3 regions of the Metabacillus sp. 113a genome follow, and region 1 is predicted to be linked to each of the others. Evidence: riboswitches for the same ligand, from Rfam matches in the RefSeq annotation. Region 1 holds a riboswitch; each other region holds the start of a gene.
The links. Region 1 has a riboswitch for S-adenosylmethionine ahead of ACQCVE_RS11475 (bifunctional homocysteine S-methyltransferase/methylenetetrahydrofolate reductase). Riboswitches for the same ligand answer to the same signal wherever they lie in the genome.
Positions count from the first base shown of each region.

Region 2: another riboswitch for S-adenosylmethionine. It lies ahead of metK (methionine adenosyltransferase); the one in region 1 lies ahead of ACQCVE_RS11475 (bifunctional homocysteine S-methyltransferase/methylenetetrahydrofolate reductase).
Region 3: another riboswitch for S-adenosylmethionine. It lies ahead of ACQCVE_RS18070 (Na+/H+ antiporter NhaC family protein); the one in region 1 lies ahead of ACQCVE_RS11475 (bifunctional homocysteine S-methyltransferase/methylenetetrahydrofolate reductase).

Region 1 is NZ_JBNILJ010000006.1:50,822-58,696, reverse strand. It holds gene metH (methionine synthase) at 1-94, opposite strand, end outside; gene ACQCVE_RS11475 (bifunctional homocysteine S-methyltransferase/methylenetetrahydrofolate reductase) at 78-1,934, opposite strand; SAM riboswitch class I at 2,061-2,173, opposite strand; gene ACQCVE_RS11470 (YajQ family cyclic di-GMP-binding protein) at 2,424-2,915, opposite strand; gene ACQCVE_RS11465 (CvfB family protein) at 3,213-4,067, shown strand; gene ACQCVE_RS11460 (BMP family lipoprotein) at 4,243-5,211, shown strand; gene ACQCVE_RS11455 (methyl-accepting chemotaxis protein) at 5,208-6,860, shown strand; gene ACQCVE_RS11450 (hypothetical protein) at 6,983-7,875, shown strand, end outside.
Region 2 is NZ_JBNILJ010000003.1:326,998-334,872, reverse strand. It holds gene ACQCVE_RS07855 (heparinase II/III domain-containing protein) at 1-1,167, shown strand, start outside; gene ACQCVE_RS07850 (dicarboxylate/amino acid:cation symporter) at 1,753-2,946, opposite strand; gene pckA (phosphoenolpyruvate carboxykinase (ATP)) at 3,223-4,809, opposite strand; SAM riboswitch class I at 5,374-5,502, shown strand; gene metK (methionine adenosyltransferase) at 5,711-6,907, shown strand; gene ACQCVE_RS07835 (response regulator transcription factor) at 7,210-7,875, shown strand, end outside.
Region 3 is NZ_JBNILJ010000020.1:640-8,514, reverse strand. It holds gene ACQCVE_RS18095 (spore germination protein) at 1-363, shown strand, start outside; gene ACQCVE_RS18090 (Ger(x)C family spore germination protein) at 360-1,535, shown strand; gene ACQCVE_RS18085 (GerAB/ArcD/ProY family transporter) at 1,548-2,663, shown strand; gene ACQCVE_RS18080 (hypothetical protein) at 2,635-2,904, shown strand; gene ACQCVE_RS18075 (acyltransferase) at 2,983-4,095, opposite strand; gene ACQCVE_RS18070 (Na+/H+ antiporter NhaC family protein) at 4,544-5,887, opposite strand; SAM riboswitch class I at 5,975-6,079, opposite strand; gene ACQCVE_RS18065 (GNAT family N-acetyltransferase) at 6,276-6,944, opposite strand; gene ACQCVE_RS18060 (DUF3889 domain-containing protein) at 7,005-7,334, opposite strand; gene ACQCVE_RS18055 (divergent PAP2 family protein) at 7,463-7,875, opposite strand, start outside.

The DNA of each region.
Region 1 (7,875 bases):
CATCGGCTGTCAGGTTTGCGTTCTGAATCATCGTCCCCATGGCTCCGTCTAATACAAGGATTCTTTTAGTGATTTGTTCACGTATGCTGGACATTTGAAAACTCCCTTTCTGAACGCAGATTCTCTTTTTCATGAATGTATTGGGCGAGCTCTGCCGAATATTCAAACTTTAAAAACGGTGTAATCAAGTAGATGCCGTTAAAAAGATCAAAGGCGGCGTCGATCAATTCCTTTGCAATCGCAATGCCTTCCTTTTTAGCCTGGACCGCATCGTTTCCAGCAGCGGCCATTTTTTCACGGATGGAGTCTGAAAGCTTGATGCCGGGTATTTCATGATGAATAAATTCCGCATTTCTGCTGCTCGTCAGCGGCATTATGCCGATATACAGCGGTGCGGAAAGATGCCTTACGGCGTCATGAACTTCCTCCATCTGTTTGACCGAATAGATTGGCTGGGATATGAAATAGTCGGCCCCGCACGCTATTTTTTTCTCAAGCCGTTCAGCTGCCTTGTTCAAATGGCGGACATTGGGATTAAACGCGCCAGCCACAGTAAAATTCGTTTTTCCTCCTAAAGGCTTTCCGGAGTAAGATAATCCTTCATTAAATTGTTTAATCAGTGAAATCAAGTCAAAGGATGACAGATCGTAAACGGAGGTTGCTCCGGGAAAATCTCCGATCTTAGATGGGTCTCCGGTAATCGCAAGAACATCTGTAAGTCCGAGAGTGTGCAGGCCCATCAAATGGGATTGCAGTCCGATTAAATTCCGGTCCCGGCAGGTTATGTGAATAAGAGGGCGCATATGGTGCTTTTCCTTCAGCTGGGTGCCGACAGCTGTGTTACTTATTCTCGGAGAAGCAAGGGAATTGTCCGCCAGGGTGATGCTGTCTATTCCAGATTTCTTCAGTTGTTCAGCCCCGGTAAAAAATTTCTCAAGTCCAAGTGTTTTCGGAGGGTCGAGCTCAACAATGATGGACCGGCGCTCCTGCACGATTTTGTGGAGCGGAGGGTATTCCGGCTCTGGACTCTCCTGCACGATGATTGTTTTCCGGGCCTTCACTGATTTTTCGCTGATCGGATCGAGACCTCTCAAGGCATCCGCCATGGCTTTCACATGCTTGGGCGTTGTCCCGCAGCAGCCGCCGATCAGGCGGGCACCCTGGCTTCGGAACGCAAGGGCACTGTCACCAAAATAGTTTTCGTCCGATTCATAAATAAGGCGTCCTTCCTCTACAGAAGGAAGACTGCCGTTCGGGTATACCGAAAGAAACGCATGCTTTGGAAGGGGAACCTCCTCAAGAGATTCAAGCATATGGTAAGGACCGAGCCGGCAATTAAGTCCGACCACATCCGCACCAAGCTCTTCAAGCTGTTTTAAGCCGTCTGCAAGCGAAGTTCCATCCTGCAGAACTCCCGTTTCATGAAGTGAAACATTCGCGGTAACCGGTTTATTGGTTTCTTTTCTTGCAATCTCAAGAACCGCCTTCAGCTCCTCCAAATCATAAAACGTCTCAAGCAAAAGCCCGTCTATGTCTTCATTCAGGAGAACGTAAAGCTGCTCACGGAAGCTGCGCTTCAGCTCCTCCAGAGTGTGTGAGCTTTTCTTGAAGGCGCGGACCCCGCCCATCGTTGCGAGCACATAGGCCTGACTGCCGGCAGCCTGTCTCGCAAGTTTGACCGCCTGTGAATTGATTGTCCGGATATCATCCTCCAGACCATATCGGGATAGCTTGATATGATTTCCTCCGTATGTGTTCGTCTGGATGACGCGTGCCCCGGCTTTTATATAGGCTTCATGGATTCCCCGGATCTGATCGGGACTTGATCTATTCAGTTCTTCAAAGCACCGGTCAATCCCATGGGAGTACAAAAGGGTTCCCATCGCACCATCTGCTACTAAAATCTGATTTTGCAAATCATCTAGAAATCCCATGCGGGAATCCCCCTCCTCTTGAAAAATAAGTTTCGTTAGCTGTCTTTAGCGGAAATAGTCATTTGAATCCAGCAGAATGAAAAATAAAAAGCCTTCTGCAGAAGAAGGCTTTGACATTCGGACTTCTTCTTATCTTCCAAGCAGGCAGCTCAGCTGGATTTAGCACCTTGGCACGCAATCTTGCATGACCGGTTGCTGAAGCGTCATCGGGCCAGTCCCTCGGCTTCTCTTGATAAGAACGATATTCATTTAAAAATCGATTACTCCCAATTTACCTAATTTTTCGAAAATATTCAAGGGGTTAGCCTAACATTTTTCCTGCAAAAAGAAGTGAAAGGAGAAAACGGATGAGACAGACTCCGTCAGCCCCTTTAGGCACTCGAAAAATAAAAGAATGGTTCATTGCGGGGGATGTTTTGTCTGCTTCTTCTAATCTGTGCTGCATTTGGATAACAAAAAGACCGCGTTTACAGCGGTCCCGTCCTTTGATTATCTGTAATTAATAAACTGTACATCAATTGGGAGCTCCGCTTGCCGGATGGCAGCAATCACTTGCTGGAGGTCATCGCGGTTCTTTCCTGTGACACGGACCTGGTCATCCTGCACCTGGGATTTTACTTTTAATCCGGAATTTTTGATGATGTTATTGATGCGTTTAGCGTTTTCTTTATCGATTCCCTGAACCAGCTTGCCGCGCTGGCGCACAGTACCCCCGGATGCTCCCTCGACTTTGCCGTACTGAATATTTTTTACAGGAACCTCACGGCGGATTAGTTTGCTGATGAGGACGTCCTTAAGCTGTTCCAGTTTGTAGTCATCATCTGAAATCAGGACAAGTTCTTCTTTTTCAAGCTTGATGTCACTTTTGCTTCCTTTAAAATCGTAGCGGTTTTGAATTTCTTTAAGTGCAACCGCTATAGCATTTTGAACCTCAGGCATTTCGACTTTGGATACAATATCGAATGAATTTTCCTTTGACATGCCGATTCCTCCCATGTTTTCTTAATCCCATCTAAAAGGCCATCTGCCTTTATAACAGGCTCTGTCAAGCTGAATCCCTCTTCAGCATGAATCTTTTTTGGGAGGGTAGAACCTGTCCTGCGCCAGCCTGCTGATTCAGGCAAGAAAGATGAACCCGGCCAAAAACTTGGAAGAGGGGGAGCGTTTCCCATTCGGGGAGAAAATCTCCGCTGATGGAAGTTTCACTTTATGAATTGATTATAGTAGAATTAGACATGCCATACAACATGTACAAGGTACGGAAAGGACAGGTGACTTGTGAGAGCAGGCACATATGAACGTTTAGAGATTGACGAACGTCTGGATTTTGGCTATTTCCTGACAGATGGAGAAACGAGGGTTCTCCTGCACGACAGCGAGATTACGGAGCCAATTGAAGATAAAGAGTACATAGATGTGTTTCTTTTCCTGGATTTTGAAGACCGGCTTGCTGCAACGATGAAAAAGCCTATTCTTAAGGAAGGCGAATACGACTGGGTGGAAGCGGTAGACGCGGTGGATCATATGGGGGTATTCGTCAATATCGGCTTATCAAAAGATGCGCTCATAGCAAATGATATTCTGCCTGAATTCAGACCCATTTGGCCTGAAAAGGGAGACAAATTATACTGTACGATGAGAGTGACAGAGAATGGGCGGTTTTTCGCTAAATATGCGACGGAGGAGATTTTTGCTGAAAAGTTCGTGACAGCAAGCCGTGAAGCATTTAATAAGAGCATTTCCGGTCACGTTTACAGGCATATTGCTGCCGGGTGCTTCTTTATTTCTGTTGAGGGGTACAAAGGATTTATTCACTCCAGCCAAATGACGAGAGAACCGCGACTTGGTGAGCTGATAGAGGGAAGAGTAATCGACGTTAAAGAAGATGGCTCTGTCAACGTATCCCTTTTGCCCAGAAAACAGGAAGCGATCAGTCCTGATGCAGAGAAGATCCTGGACTACATGGGATTGAGAAATGGTGCTATGCCATATTGGGATAAGTCTGACCCGGAAGACATAAAAGAACGGTTTGGAATGAGCAAAGCCGCCTTTAAAAGAGCCATCGGACATTTAATGAGAGAAAATAGAGTCTACCAGGAGAATGGCTGGACGTACTTTGTAAAAGAGCAATAAGCCAATATGGCTTTTGCTTTTTTTTATGGGTGGTTCTCATTGCCCGCAACTGAAGAAGCGAGCGGCTGCCGGCTGAAAGATTTTTTTGTGATTTTAAACTATGTCCGCTTTATTTCCCCGTAAAAATGACGATAGAAAAGTGTAATCATAAATAGATAAAAGGGGAGTAACAACTTTGAGAAAATACATAGCTGCTGCTGCAGCGGGCTTATGCCTCATGCTTTTAGCCGGGTGCATGCAGCAAACTGTTCAGAGCAAGGCCGAGAAAAAGATAAAGATAGGGATTATGCTCTCAGATGTCGGTCTTGGGGATCAATCTTTCAGTGATTCAGCATTCAGAGGACTTCAAAAATCAAGGGATGAACTAGGCATCCAGTTTGATTACAGGGAGCTAAAAGACTCTAAGACCTATGAAAAGGGCTTGGAAGATTTAGTGAAGTCTGGAAATGATGTAGTCGTTGGACTTGGATTTATGATTCAGGAGGATCTTGAAAAAACGGCCAAAAAATATCCTGAGCAGCGATTTATTTTGATTGATGCTGTATCAGAACTGAAGAACATTACTTCTCTTACGTTTAAAGAAGAGGAGGGCAGTTATCTGGCGGGAGCACTGGCAGCGATGAAAACCGAAACAGAGGTGCTTGGATTTATTGGCGGAGCGGATGTTCCGCTGATCCGCAAATTTTTGGATGGCTTCCAAAAGGGAGCATTAGCGGTTAACCCTGACGTCCAGCTTAAATCCGTTTTTGCAGAGAACTTTGGTGACGACAAGCTCGGCGGGGAGCTGGCCTCTGATTTAATAGAAGAGGATGCTGATATCTTATACGCAGCAGCAGGTTTTACGGGAGTAGGTGTCCTGAAGGAAGCTCAAAAGCAGGGAGTTTACGGCATCGGGGTCGATAGCGATCAATATTTCTATGCTGAAAAAGCGGTCATTACTTCCATGATGAAAAATATAGATGTAGCCATATATGAAATGGTGAAGGATTACAAAAAGTCAGGCAAGCTCCCGGAGGGGCATATCGAATTTGGAATCGCAGAAAAGGGTGTTGATCTTTCTCCGGTGAGGATTTTAGAGCTGTCAGAAGAGGAACGGAGCAAGCTTGATAGCATGAAGGCAGAATTTGGAGGTGCGGCAAAATGACGATCAGAAAGCGCCTCCTCATCAATATACTCGGGATGATGGCATTAGCCGCTGCCCTGATCCTCTTTATCATTGTCAGCATGCTGTCCATCCAGTCCTCCAATCAGGACTATGTGCCGATTATGATGGACGTCCAGCAGCTTGATGCAGACATGAACACGTTGAAGCAAAGCATCAGCAACTTCTCATTTTCTTTAACAGATGCGCAGCGGGACGAATCGCTGCAGGGAATGAAAAATGCAGAAGAACGCATAGCAAGCATCGAAAAAAGGATGGGCGAGGTTCGGGAAGCTCCTCTATTTTTGAAAGTAAAACAGAAATATGAGATTTGGAAGCCGGAAGCTGCAGCCGCCCTGGAATCAAGAAACCCGGCAGAGGCAAAGCGGCAATCCATCCGTATAGAAGGAATTCAAAACGACGTATACATGCTGAATGAAGAATCCATGGCATATTATGACCGGCTCCAGGAAGAATTGAAAAGCCAGATTGCGTTCGTAATCCTGTCGGCTGCAGTGGGGAGCATTCTGCTGTTAGCTGTCTCAGCCGTTATGGCAATACGGATAACATCCCGCATCACCAAGCCGCTGAAAAAGCTTTCTGAGAATGCAAAGCAAATCACTGAAGGAAATCTCTTGGTAGAAGCCGTTTCTTATAAAGGCAAAGATGAGATCGGGGTGCTCAACGAGGCGTTCGGCCAAATGACCAACCAGTTAAAAGCGCTCTTGTTTTCAATCGACAGTGTAAGCAAAGATGTGGAGGGATTTGCGAGGCAGCTGGAATCGGAAACCCGCTCCTTAACCGAAATCAGCAACCAGGTAGCCGTTTCCACGGATGAACTTTCCGCCGGCTCCCAATCGATTTCAGGGGATTTGCAGGATGCAGTCAACTTAATTGACGATATGGATCGAAGCTTCCAGAAAAATGTGGAAAGAAGCAAACAGGTGCTTGTCCATGGGGAGCTTGCTCAGGAAGCGGTTCATGGCGGAAAAGAGGCCATCCAGAGTCAGAGATTGTTAATCAAAAGCAATCTTGATGCAAGCAGCAAGATCCAGCAGGCCACAAAGGATTTTGCCGGGTATACGGCTAAAATTGAAGACATGGCAAAAGTTGTTTCTGGAATAGCTGACCAGACAAACCTTCTCGCACTAAACGCAGCAATTGAAGCGGCCCGGGCAGGTGAAGCCGGGAAGGGCTTTGCGGTCGTAGCAGAGGAAGTGAGAAAGCTTGCTGAGCAATCGGCGGCCTCAACCCATCACATTTTTGATATGGCCAAAATGATTAAAAAAGGAATTGGTGAGGTTTCAGAAGCGGTGGACAATGGGATGAACCTTGCCTTCCGGCAGGAGAAATCGATGGGAGAAACGAGCCAGACCTTTATGGATATTGAAAAAGCAATGGCTAAAATTGCTGATGAACTGGATTCGCTAAGCTCTGGACTGAACCACTCTAAAGATCTCGGGGGCAAAGTCCTTCATAATGTAGAGAGCATCAGCGCTGTGGTTGAACAAACGGCCGCAGGCAGTGAGGAAATATCTGCTTCCACTACAGAACAGCTCACAGCCTTTGAGAAAATGACGGCGAAGGTAACAGAACTAAGGGTCCTCACAGATGATTTAAATCTAACTCTTGCCCAATTCAAGATTAAATAGTCTATTTCCCCGGGACGGTTGACCGTCCCGGGTTATTTGCATTTTGAACTATTTTCCAGCTTATGCTTCATACAGTTAGGGAATAGGTATTCGTATATAACATGTTAGGAGTGGACTTGTCCATGCTGATTCAGTTTATCCTGGGGGCATCATCAAAACTATTGAGCAAGCTATTCAGCTTTGCTACTGCTTCCTTTCTGGGACGGGTTCCGTCAAAAGATGATTCAAAAATCAGCCTGATTGGAGTATTATCCTTTTATTGGCTGCTCGTTTTAATTACGTTTATTTTTCCAAAAGCAGCCCATAGCCTCATTCCCTTTGCTCCGGATGACGAGAATATCGTCCGGCTGCTGGCTGTCATCTTATTAATTGCTATTCCTTTAATTAACGGATGGATGACTACCAGGGTGGAAAACTACTCTCCGGAAAAACGTCCGTTTGCGAAACAAATTATTATGGGATATCCGATTACAGGAATGATGGGAATGCTCGTTGTTTCTCTCGTCATCACCATTCCGATTGTAAAAGCTCCTTATTTTTTCTATTTATATCACCTTGATACAATCAAAATCATGATAAAAAAGGGACAGTTTGACCATGTGTATGAGCAAATAAAAGACATTTTGCCTGAATGCTCGCTGCGGGAGGAGGATCCGCCGAAAATCATGCAATATCAGTTTAACTTCCTCACATGGGTTCAGAGTAAAATATTTCACGTGCATATGTCGAAGGATATGAGAGTGCTGAAAGGCGAGAATGAGGGAGACTCTTTTCAAATTATCCTTCACGCAACGGATATCGCCATTACTTCAAAAAGAAAAACAGCCGCAAAAATCCGGTCCATCCTTGCTGAAGAATTAAACGAGGAGTACTTGTATTTTTCGTGGGATGACCCTTCCCATGAAGTGGAGGATCAAATTCTTGAATACAAAAATGATTTGTTAACCAATCAAAGGGTCAGCAAAGATGAAATTGAAAGCTTAGCCGAAAAAATCAAGGAAACCGGGCTTTCGCA
Region 2 (7,875 bases), on a different contig from region 1:
ACAGGGGATTTTGCGCTTTTCTTTGGAAGTGACAGCATTGAAGAAGCAGCCGGGATTCCTACAAAAAGCCTGCATCTGACAAGCATTGGACAGGCGATTTTAAGACATCCTGATTCAAGAGATCAGCAGTCGTATGTTCTGCTGGATTACGGTGATCATGGCGGCTCGCACGGACACTATGATAAGCTGAACATCGACCTGTACGGAGCGGGGACCCTGCTTGCTCCGGACTTTGGAACGCCGGGTTATACCCATCCGCTATACAGGGGCTGGTACAAGCACACAGTTTCTCATAATACAGTAACAGTTGATGGCAAATCCCAGAGTGAAACAAAGGGAGAAATGCCGATTTTTTCAAGTAATCCTGCATTCAAATACATGTATGCCAAGGCAAACGGTGCGTATCCAGGAGTGGCTTATGAAAGAAGCTACTGGATGGAAGATGAATTTATGCTGGACTGGTTTTATGTAAAAGATGATTCAAGAACCCATCAATATGATCTTGCCCTTCACGGATTAGGAGCGTATCAGACAGACTTACATCTTCAGCGGCTTTCCAGCGCGATTGGAAACGGAAATGGATATGAGCATTTGAAAAATCCGAAAGGAGCCGGGGGAATTGATTCTGGATGGAGCAGCAGGTGGGATCAAAATGGAAAAGGGCTTCGGACCTATTCCATTCCTTTTCAAAAATCTTCAGTGTTTGCTGCGGATGGACCGGGTCCTTCCAGCAGCCCATCAGAGCTGACTCCAGTCATGCTTCAGCGGGTGACAGGAAAGGAAGCACAATTTGTGACCATCCTTCAGCCTTATACCGATCAAAATGCTCCTGCCGTCACGGGAAAAAGAGTGGGGCAGTTCGGTTTACGTGCTGACAGCCAAACAGGCACCTACCATTTTTTCCAAAATCATCAGCAGAAAACAGAAGGGGTGCTCGCAGCAGCTAAGGCTTCTTCAAATGTTCGATCGGATTATGATTTTGGAGAGAATGTGACAGCAGGCAAAGTACAGGGAAAAACCATAAATGTCACCATGAAAAACGCCGGCCATCTAAAAGGTATAACCATTGTGCTTAATAGAGGCCAAGCTGAATCAGTTTCTGTAAACGGAGTGAAATGGAAAACAGCTATTCAGGGAACGTACATTCTTGCTTATCAGCCGGAATAAGGATAAAGAAGGGGCTGCTGCCAGAAAGTCCTGAGGGGGAACAATTAGAATGGGGGAAGGCTGCTTTCTTGTGCAGCCTTTTTTTATTTTCATTAACAAAGGATCGAGTGGGTATGGGTCAGTGGGCCGGACCAGGTAAGCCTTAACGTGAATAAATAGAAGGGAAAATGCGCTTGGAAGCGCTTCATTTTCACCTTGGAGGGCTGATTGGAGCGCATCCACCAGTCAACCTTTCCTGGAAGGGCACTCTTATGGCTGTATAAGAAGTTTTTAAAGCTGAATCGGAGCCGGTTGGTCAGGATATTGTCCGAACTTCTGATTTATTGTCCTAATTTTAGATTTATTGTCCTAACTCTCTTTTTATTGTCCTAACTTTTATTTTATTGTCCGTACTTTCGATATAATGACTTTTCGACAAAGTTCGCTAATCCCCCGTTAACTCACTTGAACGTAATCGTATCTGGCTGCTTTCATTAATAACAGGATGCTCTTGAATGCTATACCTTTTACCATCTGAAAAAACCCCCGTGCTTGCCGGGGGTTTTAGGTGAATGGCACTGTTTAAAAGCTGGAGCGGAAATCTTATTAAGAAGCTTGCTTCGCTGAAGCGGGCTTTTTCTTTTTCACTCCGATTTTGCTCAGGAAGATGGCTAAAGCACCGTCTCCTGTTACGTTGGCAGCTGTTCCAAAGCTGTCCTGAGCGAGGTATAGCGCGATGATGAGGGAAACCATGGTAGCATCGAACCCGAGTATAGACTTTAGGGGTCCAAGCGCTGCCATTACAGCACCTCCAGGAACACCGGGTGCTGCAATCATGGTTACGCCCAGCATCAGAATAAATGGAAAGAGTGTTTGAAAAGAGATCTCTGCTCCGCTTAGCAGCATGACCCCCATCGCGCAGCTTACGAGAGTAATCGTGCTCCCCGAAAGATGAATTGTTGCAAAAAGCGGAATTGTAAAGTCCGCTACTTTATCATCCGCTTTTCCGGTTTTCTTTACATGTTCCAGCGTAACCGGAATCGTTGCAGCCGAGGATTGCGTTCCAAGTGCCGTAAAATAAGCGGGCATCATGGATTTTAGAAGCCTGAACGGATTTGCTTTTGAAACAGCACCTGCCGCCAAATACTGCAGGACGAGCATAATCAGGTGCAATGCAATAATCATCGCAAATACTTTTGCGAAGACAGAGATAATGGATTCAACCTGACCGCCAAACGTCATATTGGAAAAAATTCCGAAAATATGGAATGGGAGAAGGGGAATGATAACGACGGCAATTACCTTTTCAACGATTTGCCGAAAATCCTCCATGACATGGTTCAGAGCATTTCCTTTAATAGAGGCCATGCCAATTCCAAGTGTGAAAGCGAGCAACAGGGCGCCTACAATATCAATAAACGGCGGCATTTCCACTGTGAAAAATGGCTTTTGAAGAAATTCCTCAGGGTTTCCCATCTTATTTAAGGTATACCCCTCTGTGAATCCCGGCAGCAGCATGGACGCTGCAAAGTAAGCAAGGAGACCCGCAGCTACGGTGGAACCATAAGCTACTCCGGCAGACAGACCCAGCAGCCGTCCCGCACCTTTCCCTATCTGTCCGATTCCAGGTGCGATAAAACCTATAATAATGAGCGGAATTACAAAATTAATAAAGTTCCCGAAAATGCCATTAAACGTTGCGAAAAAACGGATTACTTCTTCCGGCATAATTTTTCCTGCCAGAATACCGAGAATAATCGCTGCCGCAATCTTCGGGAGAAGTCCTAGACGTATTTTCATAGTGTCCTCCTTATATATACAAGTGTGCGTCTAAAGAAGATAATAATAAGATACCACAGATTGTCTCAAATTTTAAGAGAAATTTCAAAATTTATTATTGCAGAATTTAATGACGAAGCTTATGTATGGCTGGAAAGGCAAATTTTCCTTGAGTCATATGTTAAAGCAGGATGCTATGCTGCAGCCGACTTAGACGCATGCAGGGATTAATCTGCCCCTAAAAAAAATTCCCCTCTAAACGCTGTGAAGCGTACAAGGGGAATCACTTATCAATTTTTAAACGAGAGGACCTCCCAGATCAGAGATCTCCTGTCTGACGGAAGTGAATTTCGTGAAATTATGCTTGAACTTCTCTGCGAGCTGTCTTGCTTTCATTTTATAAGCTTCTTTGTCTGACCACGTTCTGGAAGGAATGAGTACCTCATCCGGTACGCCTGGAACATGAGCCGGAATGCGCAGCCCAAAAATGTCATCCATCAACATTTCAGAGGAAGCCAGTTCTCCTTCCAGCGCCGCCTGAACCATTGCTCTAGTATATTCAAGCTTCATTCTTTTGCCGGTACCATACTCGCCACCCGTCCATCCTGTGTTGACTAAATACACGTCCGCATTGTGCGCTTCAATTTTCTGTCCGAGCATTTCCGCATAAGCTTGAGCAGGAAGCGGGAGAAAAGGTGATCCGAAACAGGTTGAGAAAGTTGCCTGCGGCGAGGTAATGCCGCGTTCCGTGCCTGCCAGCTTGCTTGTGTATCCGCTTAAGAAATGGTACATGGCTTGTTCTTTCGTCAGCTTGCTGATCGGAGGCAGTACTCCAAAGGCATCCGCTGTCAGGAAAACAATGGTATCCGGATGACCTGCAATACTTGGGAGAATAATGTTCTCCATTGCATCCAGTGAATATGCGGCTCTCGTATTCTCAGTATAAAAAGCATGATCGTAATCAGGCTCTCTCGTCGTTTCATCGACCACTACGTTTTCAAGAACCGACCCAAAACGAATCGCATTAAAGATCTGCGGCTCTTTTTCCTCTGAGAGATTAATGCATTTTGCATAGCATCCGCCTTCGATATTAAATACTCCGCTAGAAGACCAGCCATGCTCATCATCTCCAATAAGCTTCCGTTTCGGATCCGCTGACAAAGTCGTTTTGCCTGTTCCGGAAAGTCCGAAAAACAATGCTACGTCCCCTTCCCTGCCAACATTAGCAGAACAGTGCATCGGGAAAATTCCAGACTCAGGGAGCAAGTAATTCATAATGGAAAAAATTGATTTTTTCATTTCTCCGGCATATTCCGTTCCACCAATTAAGATGGTTCTTTTTTCGAAGGAAATGATGATGAAGGTTTCTGAATTGGTGCCGTCTAAAGCCGGATCCGCTTTGAAATTTGGAGCAGATACAATGGTGAAGGGCTCCGTGCCCGAGTGATCCGGTTTACCATCCGGTCTTATGAAAAGCTGATTCGCAAAAAGATTATGCCATGCATATTCGTTCACCACTTTGATGGGCAGACGGTATCTTTCATCGGCTCCGGCATATCCATCAAAAACAAACAATTCATTCTGCTGTTTTAAGTATGAAAGGACCTTCTGGTAAAGCTTTTCAAAAGCATCGCTTGAAATAGGCTGATTAACAGCGCCCCAATCAATTTTGTTTTCAACGCTCGTTTCCTTAACAATAAATTTATCTTTAGGCGAACGGCCTGTATAGGCACCGGTCGTTGCGCGGATGGCACCGGTTGATGTTAAAACGGCTTCGTTCCTTGACAGAATTTTTTCAACTAGCTGCGGTACTGATAAGTTTAATGAAACATTTTCCCCTTCAAGTAAAAGCGAAAGCTCGTTTGTTGCGGCAAGTGAATTCATCCCCATACCTTCCTTTGCTCGTAATAAAGTCATTTCTATAATTAGTATAACACATTTAAGGTAATAGTCTATACTAATTAATGTATTTTACGCTCCACCTTACGAAATGCCAGTGCTCAGCTGAAAAATGAATGTTTAGCGGAGCTGGCTGAACTTGTATGGTCATGAAAAAATAGATTAAGGAACCGCTCGAAACCGTGCCGTCCCCGCCCGTAAACAAGATGAAGCTGATTGCAGCGTCCGTAAATCCGGCGGAGCGCTTCGACAAGGGCATTTACCCGCTTAAAGCCTGTACCGCCAGCCGGGTATTGAATGCGTTTGCAAAAATATGCCGAAATCCAGTCAAGCTGTTGGACGGAGGTTCGCGGGCCGGCATCCGCAGCCAGTCCTCCCGGATAAGGCGGGAAATGGCTCTCAATTCCATACCATGTCCAGCTCTACCAACATTATACCTCTGTTTTAAGGGAGAGCGCATACAAAAATGCTTTTTCGTTCAAAAACATCCTTTCAGTTTTTGTTGACATTTACGGGAAAATTGAGGTATTATATGTCCTTGAACGGATTCTCTTATCCCGAGCTGGCGGAGGGACAGGCCCTATGAAGCCCAGCAACCTGCAAGGTCGGAAGACTTCGGTTTTCTCTCATGCAAAGGTGCTAACCTGACGCAAGGCTGTAGTCCTTGAGCGATAAGAGTGAAAGGCTGAATAATAACTCCTTTCCTCTATTAAGAAGGAAGGGTTTTTTTATGCAGTCTGGAATCTTTTTCCGATTTTATAGGGAAAGATTCTTAACATAAAGCTAAAGATAAGAAAAGGGAACGAGTTCCGTCTCAAACAAAGAGGGGAAGTACATAACTGAACCTTGCCAATAGAACAGCCGAAAATTCAGAGGAGGAATTACATTGTCAGTTAAACGCCATCTATTCACTTCAGAATCCGTAACGGAGGGACACCCGGATAAAATTTGTGACCAAATCTCCGATTCAATCCTGGATGCGATTCTTGCTAACGATCCGAATGCACGTGTTGCCTGCGAAACATCCGTAACAACCGGTCTTGTCCTGGTTGCTGGAGAAATTACAACTTCAACTTACGTCGATATTCCGAAAATTGTCCGTGAAACAGTTAAAGATATCGGCTATACACGGGCCAAGTATGGTTTTGATGCTGAAACGTGTGCAGTGCTTACATCCATTGATGAGCAGTCTGCAGATATTGCAATGGGTGTCGATCAGGCACTTGAAGCCCGTGAAGGAACCATGACAGATGAGGAAATTGATGCAATTGGTGCTGGGGACCAGGGTTTGATGTTCGGATTTGCGTGCAATGAGACAAAAGAACTTATGCCTCTTCCAATCTCTCTTGCACATAAGCTTTCCCGCCGATTGGCAGAAGTGCGTAAGGAAGAAATTCTGCCTTACCTTCGCCCGGATGGAAAGACGCAAGTAACAGTTGAGTATGACGAGAACGATAAACCGGTTCGCGTTGATACCATTGTTATTTCCACCCAGCATCACCCGGAAATTTCTTTGGAGCAGATTCAGCGCAACCTGAAAGAGCATGTGATTAAGCCGGTGGTTCCTGCTGAACTTATCGATGAAAACACCAAATACTTCATAAATCCGACAGGCCGTTTTGTTATTGGCGGACCTCAAGGTGATGCTGGTTTGACTGGACGTAAAATCATTGTTGATACGTATGGCGGTTATGCACGCCACGGCGGCGGTGCGTTTTCCGGTAAGGACGCGACGAAGGTTGACCGCTCTGCTGCTTATGCTGCCCGTTATGTGGCTAAAAACATTGTAGCAGCAGGCCTTGCAGAGAAATGTGAAGTCCAGCTTGCCTATGCGATCGGTGTTGCCCAGCCTGTGTCCATTTCGATCAATACATTCAGCACAGGCAAAGCAAGTGAAGAAGCTCTAGTTGACGCAGTGCGCCAAAACTTTGATCTTCGGCCGGCAGGGATTATCAAAATGCTTGATCTTCGCCGTCCAATCTACAAACAAACTGCAGCTTACGGCCACTTTGGACGTACAGATGTAGAACTGCCTTGGGAGCAGACAGACAAAGCAGAAGCGCTTCGTACCATTCTTTCATAGAAGGTATAAATGGGCCTGCATCTGATTTAGTGCTTCATTGATCCTGAACCGAAAAGCAAGGCCCGGAACCAATTGGTTTCGGGCCTTTTTGCTGCCAATTTTTGCATTGATCTTTTTTACGCTTTCATCCGTTTTCTTAGGGAGCGGATCTTTTCGAAAATTAATTCATAGAAATTTAATCTTTTGCTTATTCTTTTATAATTTTCAGCGGGTACTCTATTCATACAGCCGAGAGCATGATTAGTACCCATAATGCCGATGCTGGGATATAGTTATAGGAAAGATCGTAAAAGGAGCCGGGATTGATGCAGAAGGTTTTGCTTGTTGATGATGAACCATCCATCCTTGATGTATGCAGACGGTATTTGGAGCGGGAAGGATACATGGTGGAATCAGCAGTAAATGGATATGAAGCGGTAGAAAAGTGGCGTTCGGGCCGGCCGGACTTAATCATTCTGGATCTGATGATGCCCGGAAAAGACGGGTGGATTGCAGCAGAAGAAATCAGGGCGGAGGATGAGGATGTCCCAATTATCATGCTGACAGCCCTTGGTCAGGAAAGAGACCGAATTCTGGGCCTCACGTTGGGAGCAGATGATTATCTGACAAAGCCCTTCAGTCCGAGAGAACTTGTTTTACGGGTAAAGAACATGCTTAGACGGGTTTCAAAAGGTAAGAGGCCTGAAACGAATTTTATTACGTTCGGAACGATTACCATTGATTCATCTGCAAGAGAAGTAAAGTCAGGTGAGGTTCTTGTGGAAATGACTGCTAAGGAATTTGATGTCCTATGGCTGCTGGCGAGTCATCCCTCCCAAGTGTTTTCAAGATCCCAGCTGCTTCAGAAGGTGTGGGGATACGATTTCTCAGGAGATGGGAACACGGTGAATGTTCACATCAGAAGACTGAGAGAAAAACTGGAAAAAAATCCGGCAGAACCGCAATTTATTAAGACGGTTTGGGGAATT
Region 3 (7,875 bases), on a different contig from region 1:
GTAACATTTGAAATTCTGCGCGAAGCAGGCGTCAGGCTTCCAAGGGCAATTGGCCAAGCCATCTCTATTGTAGGAGCGCTCGTTATCGGACAGACAACGGTACAGGCAGGACTGGTATCTACAGCAGTTGTGATCGTTGTCTCAATTACCGCCATTTCAAGCTTTACTTTGCCAAATTACAGCCTGGCCATCACAGCACGCATGGTTCGATTCATCCTGATGTTCGTAACTTACTTCCTGGGCTATTACGGACTGATGCTGGCAGCTATTATGTTTGCCGGTCATCTTTACCAGATAACCACGCTTGGAACACCTTATATGTCAAAAGGAATGCAGGCCGGCAAGGGAGGCAGCAAAACGTGATAAAGTGGATGATTCTTCTCTGCATGCTTCCCATTTTAGCCTCATGCGGTACCCAGCAGGAATTAAACGATCTTTCGATTGTTATCGGAATCGGGGTAGATACAGCAGATCAAGGATACCAGGTTACCCTGCAGCTTGTAGACCCAAGTGAAATTTCAACCGGAGCGGGAATGTCCCCCGGCGGAAAAGCTGTCCCGGTCATCAACATGGTCGGTGAAGGAGCGTCCGTAAATGAAGCCTTTCAGGAGGCGGTATCCAAAATATCCAGAAGAACCTTTTACAGTCATTTGTCTGTCGTCGTCATAGGAGAAGAGCTCGCAAAACGGGGAATAAATGAAATCATTGAACATATGGAACGCGGATCGGATATCCGGAGCAGCTTGCTGCTTTTTACGGCCAAAGGCCAGACCGCTCTTGAAGTGCTATCCGCCCTTCCTCCTTTAACGAAGGTTCCTGCCTTATCCGCTCAAGGGAAAGTGGAAAACAACCTTGAAAACTACGGAACCGTTACGAAAGTCAATATTGTAGACTGGGCGAAAATGACCGGCTTTGAGGGTTCGGATGCCGTCATGCCAGGCATTTATAACCGCGGAGACCCAGAAGTATTTAAAAAGCAGGAAAATCTTGAACAAAGCGAACCATTTTCTACAGCCGTCGGGTATACGGCTATTTTTGGAAAAGATTCAAAGCTGAAATACTGGATTGGTCCAGAAGAAACAAAAGCGATGCTCATTCTTAAGAATCAGGCACGCCGGACATTTATTAATGTAGCCTGCGATGGAGAACATATATCGTATGAGCTTCCCTATTCAAAATCAAATTTGAATGTTAGAGAAAAGGCCGGAAAAATTTATATTGATATAAAAATCTTCACAAGAAGCGAGCTTTATTCCCTGGGGTGCATGAAGGAAAAACAGCTCACGGAAAAAATGATCAGAAAGCTGGAGAATCTGATGACAGCCGAGCTTAAAGATGGTATCTTTCGGGCAGTTCAAGCATCTCAGGATAAACAATCAGATATTTTCGGCTTCGGAATGAAGTTTGCCCAGCGTGAACCGAAGAAATGGAAGGAGGTTAAAGACCGTTGGAAACAGCTGTATGAAGATGCGGAAGTTCGCGTTCAGGTGTCAACCGAATTGCTTAGGGGCGGAGTAGTCGAAAGTCATATGTAAAGAGGGATTCTTATGGGGAAAATTTCATCAAGGCAGCTGTTTTATTTAATTTTTATATTTGAAATCGGCAGTGCCATCCTTCTTGATCCCGCTAAAGAAGCTATGAAGGATGCATGGCTGGCCATGCTGATCGGGTTTGCCGCCAGCATTCCGAATCTCCTTGTCTATATTTATTTATCCAGGCTTTCAGGACGAAAAACAATTATCGGAATACTGATCATGCTTCTCGGGAAAAAAGCTGGAATCGCCGTTTCTTCCCTTTACATTCTTTATTTTCTCTATATCTGTACCCGGGTGCTGAGGGATTTTGGGGAGCTGCTTATCATTACAGCCTATGATGAAACGTTTTTAATCGTGATCAGCAGCTTTATGATGCTGGCAGTCATGTATTTTGCAATCAAACGGGTCCAAGTGATTGCAGGTGTTTCAAAGCCCCTGTTTTTTGCTATTACAATCCCATTTTTAGTTGTTGTCTCTTTTGAAGTCATTTCCAGAATTGTGGATGTAAACGAGCTGCTTCCCGTACTTCAGGATGGACCGCTTCCTCTTTTAAAAACGGTGTTTCCAACAGTCATGACCTTCCCATTTGGGGAAATGATTGTATTTACGATGTTTTATCCTCTTGTTCAAGAAGGCGCGAAGCTGATCAAAACAACACTGACCTCAATTTTTTTGGCCACACTGGTCCTGTGCACAACTGCCCTGCTTCATGTTTCCATCCTCGGAGCAGAAATGACGAAAAACTTTGTCTTTCCGATTCTTGCCACGGTCTCTCTCATCAACATTTCAGACTTTATCCAGAGGCTAGACTCCATCGTTGTCATTTTAATGATTATCGTGGGTTTTGTGAAAGTGTTTATGTTTTTCTATGCCGCACTTAGAAGTACGGTCGAGTTAACCGGCACAAATAACCCGGTGCCTCCCGCCCTGATTTATGGAATCGGAATCACCTTTGCCTCACTCTCTGTTGCCAACACTCAATATGAACATTTCCAGGAAGGTCTCAATTTTGTTCCATTTTTTCTCCACGTTCCCTTTCAGATGATCATTCCAGCTGTCCTGCTTTTCGTTCTTTGGCTGAAAAAAAGGAAAAAAGGTGATGCAGTTGACCATTATAAAGAAATTTAAAAGAGCATTAACAGAAATGAAAACGATAGCCTATTCACTTACGATCATAATCGTCCTTTTTATCGGGATTGCCTGTATTGATTTGTATCAGGGCTATTCGTGGAACATGATCATGAAAACGTTTACGCATGAGTTGAAAACGTCCTCCATGAACGATCTTTTCTCAATGTCCATTTTCCTCATTCTCATTATCATCTATCTTTATGTGACCTCGGTAAAGTCGGACAAAAAGAAATCTTGAAGATTGACCGCCGAATACAGCGGAGAAAAAGCCCAGTGCTTAATGCACTGAGCTTTTTCTTAAGGATTTATCCTTTTTTTAGGCTGGCTGTTTTACGCCATCTTGCGCTTTCGAGTGCTTACCGGAACCTGATTTTTTAATCTTCGGTACAGGCAGAAGATAAGTGGAAAGCGGCAGGAACGTAATAAGTCTAATCGCTGCTGCACACAGGACCGTGACAACGATAAACATTGGTGCTACATAAGCGAAGCTCCAGTACTGTTCAGGCAGATGTCTTGCAAGCAGATACAGGATCATTGGATGAATCAAATAAATTCCCATTGAATACTTCCCAAGGAGTACAAGCGGCTGCCGCACTGCTGCAAACTTTGAAAGCAGCGGGTACATGCCCACAATGGACACACACAGCAGCGGGATGTTTACCAGATTGGTTAATCTGCGGTTTGAAACGTAGCCGACTGTTTTGTACTCAATGACGCATCCAATAGTAACGGCAATTGTAACGAGCAGCATTGTAATCGGTCTTTTAACTGCGAAATCGCGGATGCCTTCCCAGTAATAGGCCATTAATCCTCCGAAAGCAAAGTAGAAAATCCAGACAGGCATAAACGCTTTGCTTGCGATAAACTCTCCAAGCGCCCCGTCGAACGGAGGCTGTATTCCATAAAGGTTATAACTGATAATAAGAGATACGAATGCAAAAACAATTATCAAGGATTGAGAGTTAAAAAGCTTTGCCAGCAGCGGAAAGATTAAATAAAACTGTAATACAATAGAGATGAAATAGAGATGGTAAAAGGACTCGCCTTCCAAAAACGTAATGATTTCTGTAGCTGGATCTGCAATGCCCTTGCCTGTGTACAAATACATCATATAGCGGTAGGCTACACTCCATAAAATAAACGGAATGATAACCTTTGCAAATCTTGACTTAATATATTTTCCAAATTGAAATCCTTTATTACGCACCTGTAAAAACAGCAAAAATCCGCTGATTACTGCAAATATAGGTGTTCCAAATCGTCCTACCTGATTTAAAAAGTGGGAAAACGCATCAAACTTTTCTCCATTCATGCCGTAGTAGGTAGCAGATACATGCACTGCCAGCACCCCCAGGCAAGCGAGGGCACGAAGGAAATGGATTTCAAATAAATAAGCTTTGCCGCTTTTCTTAATAGCCTCAGTTGACATTCTCATATCGCTCCTTTACTGAGTTAGTACTTTCCCATTCTAAACGATATCTGTCTATGTGTGTAAGACAAATTTGAAAAGCATGCTTTCGTACGGGAACCCCATAGAGGTCTTAAGATGGAGTGATGGGGCTGTAAGCGCAACCAAGCCCTGATTAAGCATGAGCACAAAGTCATCAGCTTTTTTTAAAAACTAAAAATGATGTGTTAGTCATTAATTGTTCCAGCGATAAAAATCATCAAAAATTTTTATAGGAACAGATATTTACAAAAAATCACGCATTTTGTCGAAACCTGTCGTCCGGAACAAGGTACCCATGACTGGCTGAAAAATTTCTATAGGCTCTCCATCCTGACTTTCCCTCTCGTCCCCGAGCCTATTTTGCATCACAAATTGATTTTTGTCAAAAAAATGGGCGATACTCCTGCCTCGTATCGCCCCTGAAAAATCAACTGTAATTTTCTCTTACATCAGCTGCATCGGAATCCTGCTTATTTGATTTAGGCTTCAGCTTCGGAAAGCCAAACGCAATAGCCAGAAGTCCGCAAACAAGTGTCAGCATCGGGTAGAACGTGTACGGGATGATGCTGAGCGGTGAGGCTTTAACAAGCTGAGCCCCCGCAAGCATCTGAGCCCCATAAGGAATCAGCCCCTGTACGCTGCACGAAAAGATATCGAGAATACTTGCAGATTTTCTGTTATCAATCCCGTACTGATCCGCAATGTTTTTGGCAAGCGGGCCTGCAGTAATGATAGAAATGGTATTATTTGCCGTTGATAGATTTGTTGCACCCACCAGACCGGCAATTCCAAGTTCTGCGCCTCTTTTTGATCGGATATTTTTCGTCATGGCATTTAGAATAAACTGAATTCCTCCATTGTGCTTGATCAGCTCAACCATTCCGCCAATCAAAACAGAGAGGATAATAAGTTCAGCCATTCCTGATACTCCGTCCATTAGCGATTGGGAAAAAGAAAGGATATTGAAGCTGCCATCGGAGAGTCCGATGATCGCGGTCAATACTATTCCCCCCCCAAGCACGGCAACAACGTTCAGTCCTGCCAGAGCTCCAATCAATACTCCAAGGTATGGGAGCATTTTAATGAAATTGAATTCCTTCGTTTCCACTGTGGAATCCATTCCTGCAGAGATCACAATCAAAATGATCGCTGTGACGACTGCTGCCGGCAAAACAATAAAGAAATTCGTTTTGAACTTATCCAGCATTTCTGTCTTCTGGGTTCTGACCGCCGCAATCGTAGTGTCGGATATGAAGGAGAGATTATCTCCGAACATTGCTCCTCCGATAACGGCAGCCACAGCAAGTGCTACAGGGATTTCAGTTTCCCCGCTGATTCCTGCTGCTATAGGGCCAAGAGCTGCGATCGTCCCCATTGATGTTCCCATTGAAAGGGAAACAAACGCTGCAATAATGAACAATCCTGCTACAAGAAAGCTCTGTGGAAAGTAGGTCAGAGCCAGGTTTACTGTCGATTCAACTGCTCCCATAGCTTTGGCCGATTCCGAAAAAGCACCTGCCAGGATGTAAATAAAGACCATAATCATAATATCCGGATGGCCGGCACCCTTTGCAAAGCGCTCAACCTTCGAATTCAGCGTTTCTTTTCTATTCATAAACAGCGCTGCGGCTACTGCGACCAAAATGGATACAACCATCGGCAGTTTATAAAAGTCCCCGGTGATCACACCTGCCGTAATAAAAAGGGCGATAAAAATCAGCAGCGGCAGCAGCGCCAGCGGATTTGCTTTTACTTCACGATTCACGTTCATTTTCCCACCTCGCATCAATTCTGTTCATAAAAAAGACCCCTTCTTATCCTTAAGAAGAGGCCTTAATACACAATAATCAGGACACTCTTCTCATCTTTCAAGCATTTGCTTGCTGGATTTGGCACAGCACTCTTAAAAAAGTCCGCTGCCGAGGCATCGCAGGGCCAGTCCCTCCGCCTCTCGTGATAAGAAGTTCGTAAATTTATGGGCATTTCATAAACAATCTTTTACTACCTTAAGGGCTGCACAAAAAAATGTCAAACCATAATTTTATTTTCTTAAAAAAATATTTACATGCTGTCATTCATGAAAGCCTTACCAAGCCTGCTGCAGCAACAGCAAGGATATATGTTAAAAAAGATGAATAGAAAACAGCAATAATTGCTATTTACTTTCCAGCAAAAGGATTCTTCCATTCCATCAATGCAGCATAATGGCATGATTCTTCATCCTCTAAATAGTTCCCCATGACCTTCAAAGGGGTGCGGCCGCACCTGAGCAAAAAGGTAAGGACCGGATCCTTTAACTCCCCGTTTACAACACCCTCTAAATACTCTTCAGGTTTCAGTTCATCTGACTTTTTATAGTAGCCCGGCATTCTTCCGCCTCCGAGCAAACGATCAAGCTTTTTATGTACAACCAATTCATAGGCAGAAAACATAAGCCAGCTCCCAAGCCCTGCCTTCCGGTATTGAGGTCTTACCCCTATATCCACAACATACAGCGTTCTGCCCTCTGAAACATGGCTGCCGATATAACCCCGGTCCGTCATATCATCCCACGTATGGTCCGGACCTTTCTCGTCATAATCAACTAAAAGGCTCGTCAGGGATCCTGCGAGCACTCCATCCACTTCAATGCATAGAGCTCCTTCCTGAAACAAGCGGATGTGGCTTTGAAGCTGCTCTTTGCTCCACAGGAGCTCGCTTGGAAAAGGAGGAGGAAAGCTCTCCCTCTGAATCCGGATCAATCCATCAAAGTCAGACTCATGATAGTTGCGGATAACAGCAGGCTTCGGACCTTGATCATCAAAAACGTAAAATTCTTTTTTATACATTTGCTTTCCCCCCCATAGTTACTTATTTATACCGCGATCAGCAGGAGGGAAAACCTGTGTTTACCGGTCGGATTCAGTGAATGTGACCGCTTTTACTTTCTGTGTGTCTTTCTCGAACTCCACGGTGACGAATAATCCAAACTCCCGGCTGTCCCTGCGCACCCATAGTTTGAATTTCTCTTTGGCGGTCCTTCCTGAATCTTCACGTCCTATATATAAATAATCCAGGAGCTTAGCGTCCGGGTATTTCTTTTTTGCCTCCTGAATGGCAATGCGCGACCATTTAGCATAAGCAGGCTCCTGCTGATGTTCCCTTGCATAAACTTCCTGAGGTTCAGCACCGGCAGACAGCATCAGTGCGGCAAACAAAACAGACAACCATTTTTTCATAATAGACACATCCTTTTTTCTTTTAGGGTTACGCAAAGGCGTAAAAAAAAGACGTGCACCCGGCACGCCTTTTTTATCCAATTTCAATTTGATCCTTCCAGGTCTGATCTAACTGAATTAGCCAATTTTTAATCAGAGTCCGTTTTTGCACTAATCAGTCCAATTACAATCCCGAGAAGTGCTCCATAGGCCACCTCTTCCGGCTGATGTCCCAAAAGTTCATTCAGCTCTTCCTTCTGTTTCACATGGCCCAGACCTGGGAAATGTCCGGAGAGCAATTCGATATCCGCATCAATATCATTAACAAGCTTGGCAATCTCTCCAGTATGACGGCGAATTCCCTGCGCATCATACATAACGATGATTCCGAATACGACGGCCAATGCTGTTTCAACCGATGTACTCCCATTTTTGGCAGCCACATATGTAGCCAATGACGCCACACCTGCAGAGTGTGAACTAGGCATGCCGCCTGTCTGGAACATAGGACGCCAATCCCACTTGCCTGTCAGCCGTTTATGACCAAAAATCTTAAGTCCCT